DNA from 3 places in the Metabacillus sp. 84 genome. Region 1 is predicted to be linked to each of the others. Evidence: riboswitches for the same ligand, from Rfam matches in the RefSeq annotation. Region 1 holds a riboswitch; each other region holds the start of a gene.

Region 1 (2,265 bases):
GCTAAGCTCCTGGATTATTTATATATAGGACGTGAAGATTCAGGAAGGACCGCCAAAGAGAAATTCAAACTATGGGTGCGCAGGGACAGCCGGGAGTTTGGATTATTCGTCACCGTGGAGTTCGAGAAAGACACACAGAAAGTAAAAGCGGTCACATTCACTGAATCCGACCGGTAAACACAGGTTTTCCCTCCTGCTGATCGCGGTATAAATAAGTAACTATGGGGGGGAAAGCAAATGTATAAAAAAGAATTTTACGTTTTTGATGATCAAGGTCCGAAGTCTGCTGTTATCCGCAACTATCATGAGTCTGACTTTGATGGATTGATCCGGATTCAGAGGGAGAGCTTTCCTCCTCCTTTTCCAAGCGAGCTCCTGTGGAGCAAAGAGCAGCTTCAAAGCCACATCCGCTTGTTTCAGGAAGGAGCTCTATGCATTGAAGTGGATGGAGTGCTCGCAGGATCCCTGACGAGCCTTTTAGTTGATTATGACGAGAAAGGTCCGGACCATACGTGGGATGATATGACGGACCGGGGTTATATCGGCAGCCATGTTTCAGAGGGCAGAACGCTGTATGTTGTGGATATAGGGGTAAGACCTCAATACCGGAAGGCAGGGCTTGGGAGCTGGCTTATGTTTTCTGCCTATGAATTGGTTGTACATAAAAAGCTTGATCGTTTGCTCGGAGGCGGAAGAATGCCGGGCTACTATAAAAAGTCAGATGAACTGAAACCTGAAGAGTATTTAGAGGGTGTTGTAAACGGGGAGTTAAAGGATCCGGTCCTTACCTTTTTGCTCAGGTGCGGCCGCACCCCTTTGAAGGTCATGGGGAACTATTTAGAGGATGAAGAATCATGCCATTATGCTGCATTGATGGAATGGAAGAATCCTTTTGCTGGAAAGTAAATAGCAATTATTGCTGTTTTCTATTCATCTTTTTTAACATATATCCTTGCTGTTGCTGCAGCAGGCTTGGTAAGGCTTTCATGAATGACAGCATGTAAATATTTTTTTAAGAAAATAAAATTATGGTTTGACATTTTTTTGTGCAGCCCTTAAGGTAGTAAAAGATTGTTTATGAAATGCCCATAAATTTACGAACTTCTTATCACGAGAGGCGGAGGGACTGGCCCTGCGATGCCTCGGCAGCGGACTTTTTTAAGAGTGCTGTGCCAAATCCAGCAAGCAAATGCTTGAAAGATGAGAAGAGTGTCCTGATTATTGTGTATTAAGGCCTCTTCTTAAGGATAAGAAGGGGTCTTTTTTATGAACAGAATTGATGCGAGGTGGGAAAATGAACGTGAATCGTGAAGTAAAAGCAAATCCGCTGGCGCTGCTGCCGCTGCTGATTTTTATCGCCCTTTTTATTACGGCAGGTGTGATCACCGGGGACTTTTATAAACTGCCGATGGTTGTATCCATTTTGGTCGCAGTAGCCGCAGCGCTGTTTATGAATAGAAAAGAAACGCTGAATTCGAAGGTTGAGCGCTTTGCAAAGGGTGCCGGCCATCCGGATATTATGATTATGGTCTTTATTTACATCCTGGCAGGTGCTTTTTCGGAATCGGCCAAAGCTATGGGAGCAGTTGAATCGACAGTAAACCTGGCTCTGACCTACTTTCCACAGAGCTTTCTTGTAGCAGGATTGTTCATTATTGCAGCGTTTGTTTCCCTTTCAATGGGAACATCAATGGGGACGATCGCAGCTCTTGGCCCTATAGCAGCAGGAATCAGCGGGGAAACTGAAATCCCTGTAGCACTTGCTGTGGCTGCCGTTATCGGAGGAGCAATGTTCGGAGATAATCTCTCCTTCATATCCGACACTACGATTGCGGCGGTCAGAACCCAGAAGACAGAAATGCTGGATAAGTTCAAAACGAATTTCTTTATTGTTTTGCCGGCAGCAGTCGTCACAGCGATCATTTTGATTGTGATCTCTGCAGGAATGGATTCCACAGTGGAAACGAAGGAATTCAATTTCATTAAAATGCTCCCATACCTTGGAGTATTGATTGGAGCTCTGGCAGGACTGAACGTTGTTGCCGTGCTTGGGGGGGGAATAGTATTGACCGCGATCATCGGACTCTCCGATGGCAGCTTCAATATCCTTTCTTTTTCCCAATCGCTAATGGACGGAGTATCAGGAATGGCTGAACTTATTATCCTCTCTGTTTTGATTGGCGGAATGGTTGAGCTGATCAAGCACAATGGAGGAATTCAGTTTATTCTAAATGCCATGACGAAAAATATCCGATCAAAAAGAGG
Region 2 (2,265 bases), on a different contig from region 1:
ATTCTCATCCGATGCTTCAAACGGAGTGCGCAGGGTCAAATGCGGCGGAATGAGCGCATAATGAGGGTCATAGCGTTTTCGGTAAGAATTCGCCAGATCTTGAAGTTTTTTTGCCGGGAATAAGACAATTCCGTATTTCATTCAGGTTCCCTCCATTAGTTGAATAGTAAATTAGAACATGGCCTTCAGCGCATCAGGAAGCAAAGGCTGCCAATGAGTCCATGTGTGGTCTCCATCAAATTCTTCATATGTGTAAGGAAATCCTTTTTTTTCGATCGCTTTTTGCAATTCACGATTCGGTTCGATAAAATTCTGCACCTCTCCGGCAGTGGTTTTTACTTCAGTTTCTCTTATGCCGACCTGATGGTAAATCGTCATTTCCGGTCCTGATGTAAAGGACGAAACGGCCTCAAGCACCTGTGCATCAACATAAGGAGACTGCATAATGATTTTGCCAAAAATGCTCGGATAATCGAGAGCTGTCATGAATCCGATCGTAGCTGCAAGCGAATCACCGATCAGGGCACGGCCCTGACCCACCTGATAGGTCGGAAATTCCCGGTCCAGAAAGGGAACCAGTTCATGAGCGAGAAAACGCTTGTAGGCAGCAAACTTCGCCCCTTCAGGATGGTATTTCTCTCTCCGGTCCTTAACGTTTTTATAAGGAATTCCCACGATAATTAAATTTTCAGCGTTTCCGGTTTCCAGAAGTGATTCATATTGGCGGGCAATCCGCCCAAGCCTGAAGTAATCCTGACCGTCCTGGGCAATCAGGACGCTGTATTTATAGAGCGGTGAAAAGCTTTTGGGCAGGTAGGTGAGTACTGTCAGCTCTTCATCTAATGCCTCTGAAAAAAAAGAAGATTCTTTAACGATTCCAGTTTGCTTCTCCACTTGTAAGTCCTCCAGATGAATGTAATACAAGCTAAAAATTCACTTTTGAATTCGCTTCCACTTATTTTATCACGATTCTGGAAAAAATGCTGTTTTCAAAAGAGCAGAAAAGAATGAATGAAAAGCTTGAAAAAATCATAGATATACGGTAAGGTTATAAAAAATTCATATATTTCCGACGATTTATTCTTATCCAGAGAGGTGGAGGGACTGGCCCTGCGAAACCTCAGCAACCGGTAGACACGCGAACGTGACTGCGTACCAAGGTGCTAAATCCAGCAAGCAACTCGGAGCTTGGGAGATAAGAGGAAGAAATGTTTAAGCGACAAGCCTTCTTCTTATTTCAGGAGAAGGCTTTTTTGTATTCTTTTATTAAAAGAAATGAGGGGATAATATGACAAAACATACAGAAACGATCCTGGCTCAAATAGGCAACCGCAGTGAACAGGCGACAGGCGCCGTCAATCCTCCGATTTACTTAACGACAGCCTATCGCCATGCAGGAATTGGAGAGTCGACGGGCTTTGATTACATACGGACGGGCAACCCGACGAGAGCAATCGCTGAGCATGCTGTTGCGGAGCTTGAAGGAGCAGATCAGGGCTTTGCTTTCAGCTCCGGGATGGGGGCGATTCAGACGATTATGGCTTTGTTTAAAACAGGTGATGATTTAATCGTTTCGTCGGACATCTATGGCGGAACGTACCGGCTTTTTGAGCAGGAATGGCGCAAATATGGATTAACGTTTCAATATGATTCATTTACAAACCTGGAGCATACTGAAGCGAGAATCCTCCCAAATACAAAAGCGATTTTTCTAGAAACGCCAACGAATCCGCTTATGCAGGAAGCGGATATAGCAGCGGTCGCACAAATGGCAAAAAAGCATGGACTGCTGCTGATTGTCGATAACACTTTTTATACACCGGTCATCCAGCAGCCGCTGAAAAGCGGAGCAGATATTGTCATTCACAGCGCAACCAAGTACTTGGGAGGGCATAACGACCTGCTCGCCGGAATTGTGGCAGCGAAAGGCGAAGAGCTCTGCAGGGAGCTTGCGTCCCACCATAATGCAATCGGAGCCGTTTTATCCCCTTTTGATTCCTGGCTCCTGATCAGGGGGTTGAAAACGCTGGCATTAAGAATGAGGCAGCACGAGCTCAATGCTGCAGAAGTGGCGAAATTTTTAGAGGAAAGCCCAGAGGTAACGGATGTCCTTTATCCGGGAAGAGGGGGCATGCTTTCCTTTCGAATCGCTAAAGAGGAGTGGATCAACCCCTTTTTGAAAAATTTGAACATCATCACGTTTGCAGAGAGTCTTGGCGGGGTTGAAAGTTTGATGACGTATCCGGCTACCCAGACGCATATGGA
Region 3 (2,265 bases), on a different contig from region 1:
CTCTTTCGAAAACGTTCAATATGGCGGGGTGGCGGGTAGCGTTTGCAGCTGGAAATGCCAGTGTTATAGAAGCAATCAACCTGTTTCAGGATCATATGTATGTAAGTGTTTTTGGTGCTGTTCAGGATGCGGCCGAAGCAGCTTTGCTGGATAGAGGGGACAGCTTAAAAGCGCTTGTCCGGATGTATGAAAGACGCCGGAATACACTGGTGGATGCCTTTAAGGAAATCGGCTGGAACATTCAAGCTCCTAAGGGGAGTTTCTTCGCTTGGCTGCCCGTTCCCGAGCGCTTTACATCCCAGGAATTTTCAGATCTTCTTCTGGAAAAAGCTCATGTTCTTACCGCACCGGGAAGCGGGTTCGGCCAATTTGGCGAAGGATATTTGCGTGCTGGTCTGCTTACGGATGAAGCCAGGATCCGGGAGGCGGCCGAAAGGATTGGGAAGCTTGACATTTTCCGGCCGTAATGGAATGATTTTCAATTATGACTTGACACATTTCCAAATCCCTGCAATAATCCAAATTAATTGAAAATTTCGCCTGCGGATTTTTTGCAGGCCTATACCGTACTTATCAAGAGCAGGCGGAGGGACCAGCCCTATGAAGCCCGGCAACCGACTTGAACTGAACGTTCAAGCACGGTGCTAAATCTTGCAGTGTCAGCACTGAGAGATAAGGTACTGCATAACTATTATGCAAAGCCTCTTCTCTTATGACGAAGAGGCTTTTATATTGCTATGAAGACGGAGGCTTGACGATGAGTGAACTGATTGCGACCTATCTTGTACACACTTCAAATGACCGCCTGGAAGAAAAAGCGGAGGGGATTGCGCTCGGGCTGACCATAGGCTCGTGGACAGATCTTCACGAGCTTGAAAAGGAGCAGCTGAAAAAACATAAAGGCACAGTACTGTCCGTGGAAAGATTAAGCGGAGACGTGCGTGCGAATGAATTCTTCGGTAAAAAGCTGACGCGCGGTCTCATTAAAATTGCCTACCCTGCAGCCAATTTTTCTGAAGACCTTCCCGCTGTTTTAACGACTGCTTTTGGGAAATTGTCGCTGGATGGGGAAATCAAGCTTCTGGATCTCGAATTCTCCAGTGAACTTGCAAAGAAATTTGCGGGCCCTAAATTTGGAATCAGCGGAATTAGAGAAAAGCTTGGTGTAAATGACCGTCCGCTGTTTATGAGCATTTTTAAAGGCGTGATTGGCAAGGACTTGGAATATTTGAAAAAGCAGCTTTATGAGCAGCTTGCAGGAGGGATGGATTTAGTAAAGGACGATGAAATCCTGTTTGAAAATCCCCTGACTCCGTTTTTGGAACGGGTTAAGAAAGGACGGGAAATCATTGACCAACTGCAAAAAGAAACAGGGAAACGTTCTTTATATGCAGTGAATCTGACGGGAAGGACATTTGAGCTCCGGGACCGGGCAAGATGGGCGGCCGAAGCTGGCGCGACAGCTCTTTTATTGAATGTGCACGCGTATGGACTGGACGTTCTTCAGGCTCTGGCAGAGGATGAGGAAGTGAATGTTCCGGTCATGTCCCATCCGGCGGTAAGCGGCGCTTTCGCTTCTTCGCCATTTTATGGATTTTCCTATCCGCTCCTTTTAGGGAAGCTGACACGTTTGGCTGGCGCAGATCTTTCCTTGTTTCCATCTCCATACGGAAGTGTAGCTTTGGAGAAAAAAGCAGCATTGGGAATTGCTGAGGAATGCACCGTCCAAAGCAGCATCAGGGAAACCTTTCCGGTACCTTCTGCCGGCATACATCCAGGTCTAGTTCCGGTTATCATGAACGACTTTGGAACAGACTGTGTCATTAATGCAGGAGGCGGCATCCATGGGCATCCTCTTGGTGCTTCTGGAGGAGCTGCGGCCTTCCGTTCCGCAGGAGAAGCCGTTCTTGAACACATCTCACTTGAAGAACGGGCAAAAACCGATAAACCATTGGCTCTGGCCCTTGAATTATGGGGTCAATATGGCAACGCTGAAAAATGAAGCCTGTCATTTTCTGTGATTCTGATGGACCGGTGACGATTTAATGTTGGCGGTGTAATGGATTGACCGGATTGCTTGAAAAAAAGGGGGGAAGAGCGTGAGTCAAAAAGAAAAACAGCCGCTGAAGGAATTGGCACTTATAAAAAGAGAACTGGCTGAGAGAGACTGGTTTCCAGCCACCAGCGGAAACCTGGCTATTAGAACGGGGAACGACCCGCTGGCGTTCTATGTAACTGCAAGCGGCAAGGACAAGCGGGAAGAAA

Evidence for each region. A riboswitch is a leader RNA that binds a small molecule or an ion and turns the genes downstream of it on or off. The one in region 1 is predicted to bind S-adenosylmethionine.
Region 2: linked by a shared signal. The riboswitch ahead of ACQCV8_RS19045 (methionine biosynthesis PLP-dependent protein) and the one ahead of ACQCV8_RS18790 (Na+/H+ antiporter NhaC family protein) in region 1 are both predicted to bind S-adenosylmethionine.
Region 3: linked by a shared signal. The riboswitch ahead of ACQCV8_RS12620 (2,3-diketo-5-methylthiopentyl-1-phosphate enolase) and the one ahead of ACQCV8_RS18790 (Na+/H+ antiporter NhaC family protein) in region 1 are both predicted to bind S-adenosylmethionine.

Annotation. Positions count from the first base shown of each region.
Region 1 covers NZ_JBNILN010000017.1:41,086-43,350, reverse strand. Annotated here, with positions in the region: gene ACQCV8_RS18800 (DUF3889 domain-containing protein) at 1-177, shown strand, start outside; gene ACQCV8_RS18795 (GNAT family N-acetyltransferase) at 238-906, shown strand; SAM riboswitch class I at 1,103-1,207, shown strand; gene ACQCV8_RS18790 (Na+/H+ antiporter NhaC family protein) at 1,295-2,265, shown strand, end outside.
Region 2 covers NZ_JBNILN010000018.1:22,735-24,999, forward strand. Annotated here, with positions in the region: gene ACQCV8_RS19035 (YjcG family protein) at 1-141, opposite strand, end outside; gene ACQCV8_RS19040 (esterase family protein) at 172-894, opposite strand; SAM riboswitch class I at 1,081-1,202, shown strand; gene ACQCV8_RS19045 (methionine biosynthesis PLP-dependent protein) at 1,289-2,265, shown strand, end outside.
Region 3 covers NZ_JBNILN010000006.1:94,472-96,736, forward strand. Annotated here, with positions in the region: gene ACQCV8_RS12615 (pyridoxal phosphate-dependent aminotransferase) at 1-467, shown strand, start outside; SAM riboswitch class I at 568-679, shown strand; gene ACQCV8_RS12620 (2,3-diketo-5-methylthiopentyl-1-phosphate enolase) at 758-2,002, shown strand; gene ACQCV8_RS12625 (methylthioribulose 1-phosphate dehydratase) at 2,100-2,265, shown strand, end outside.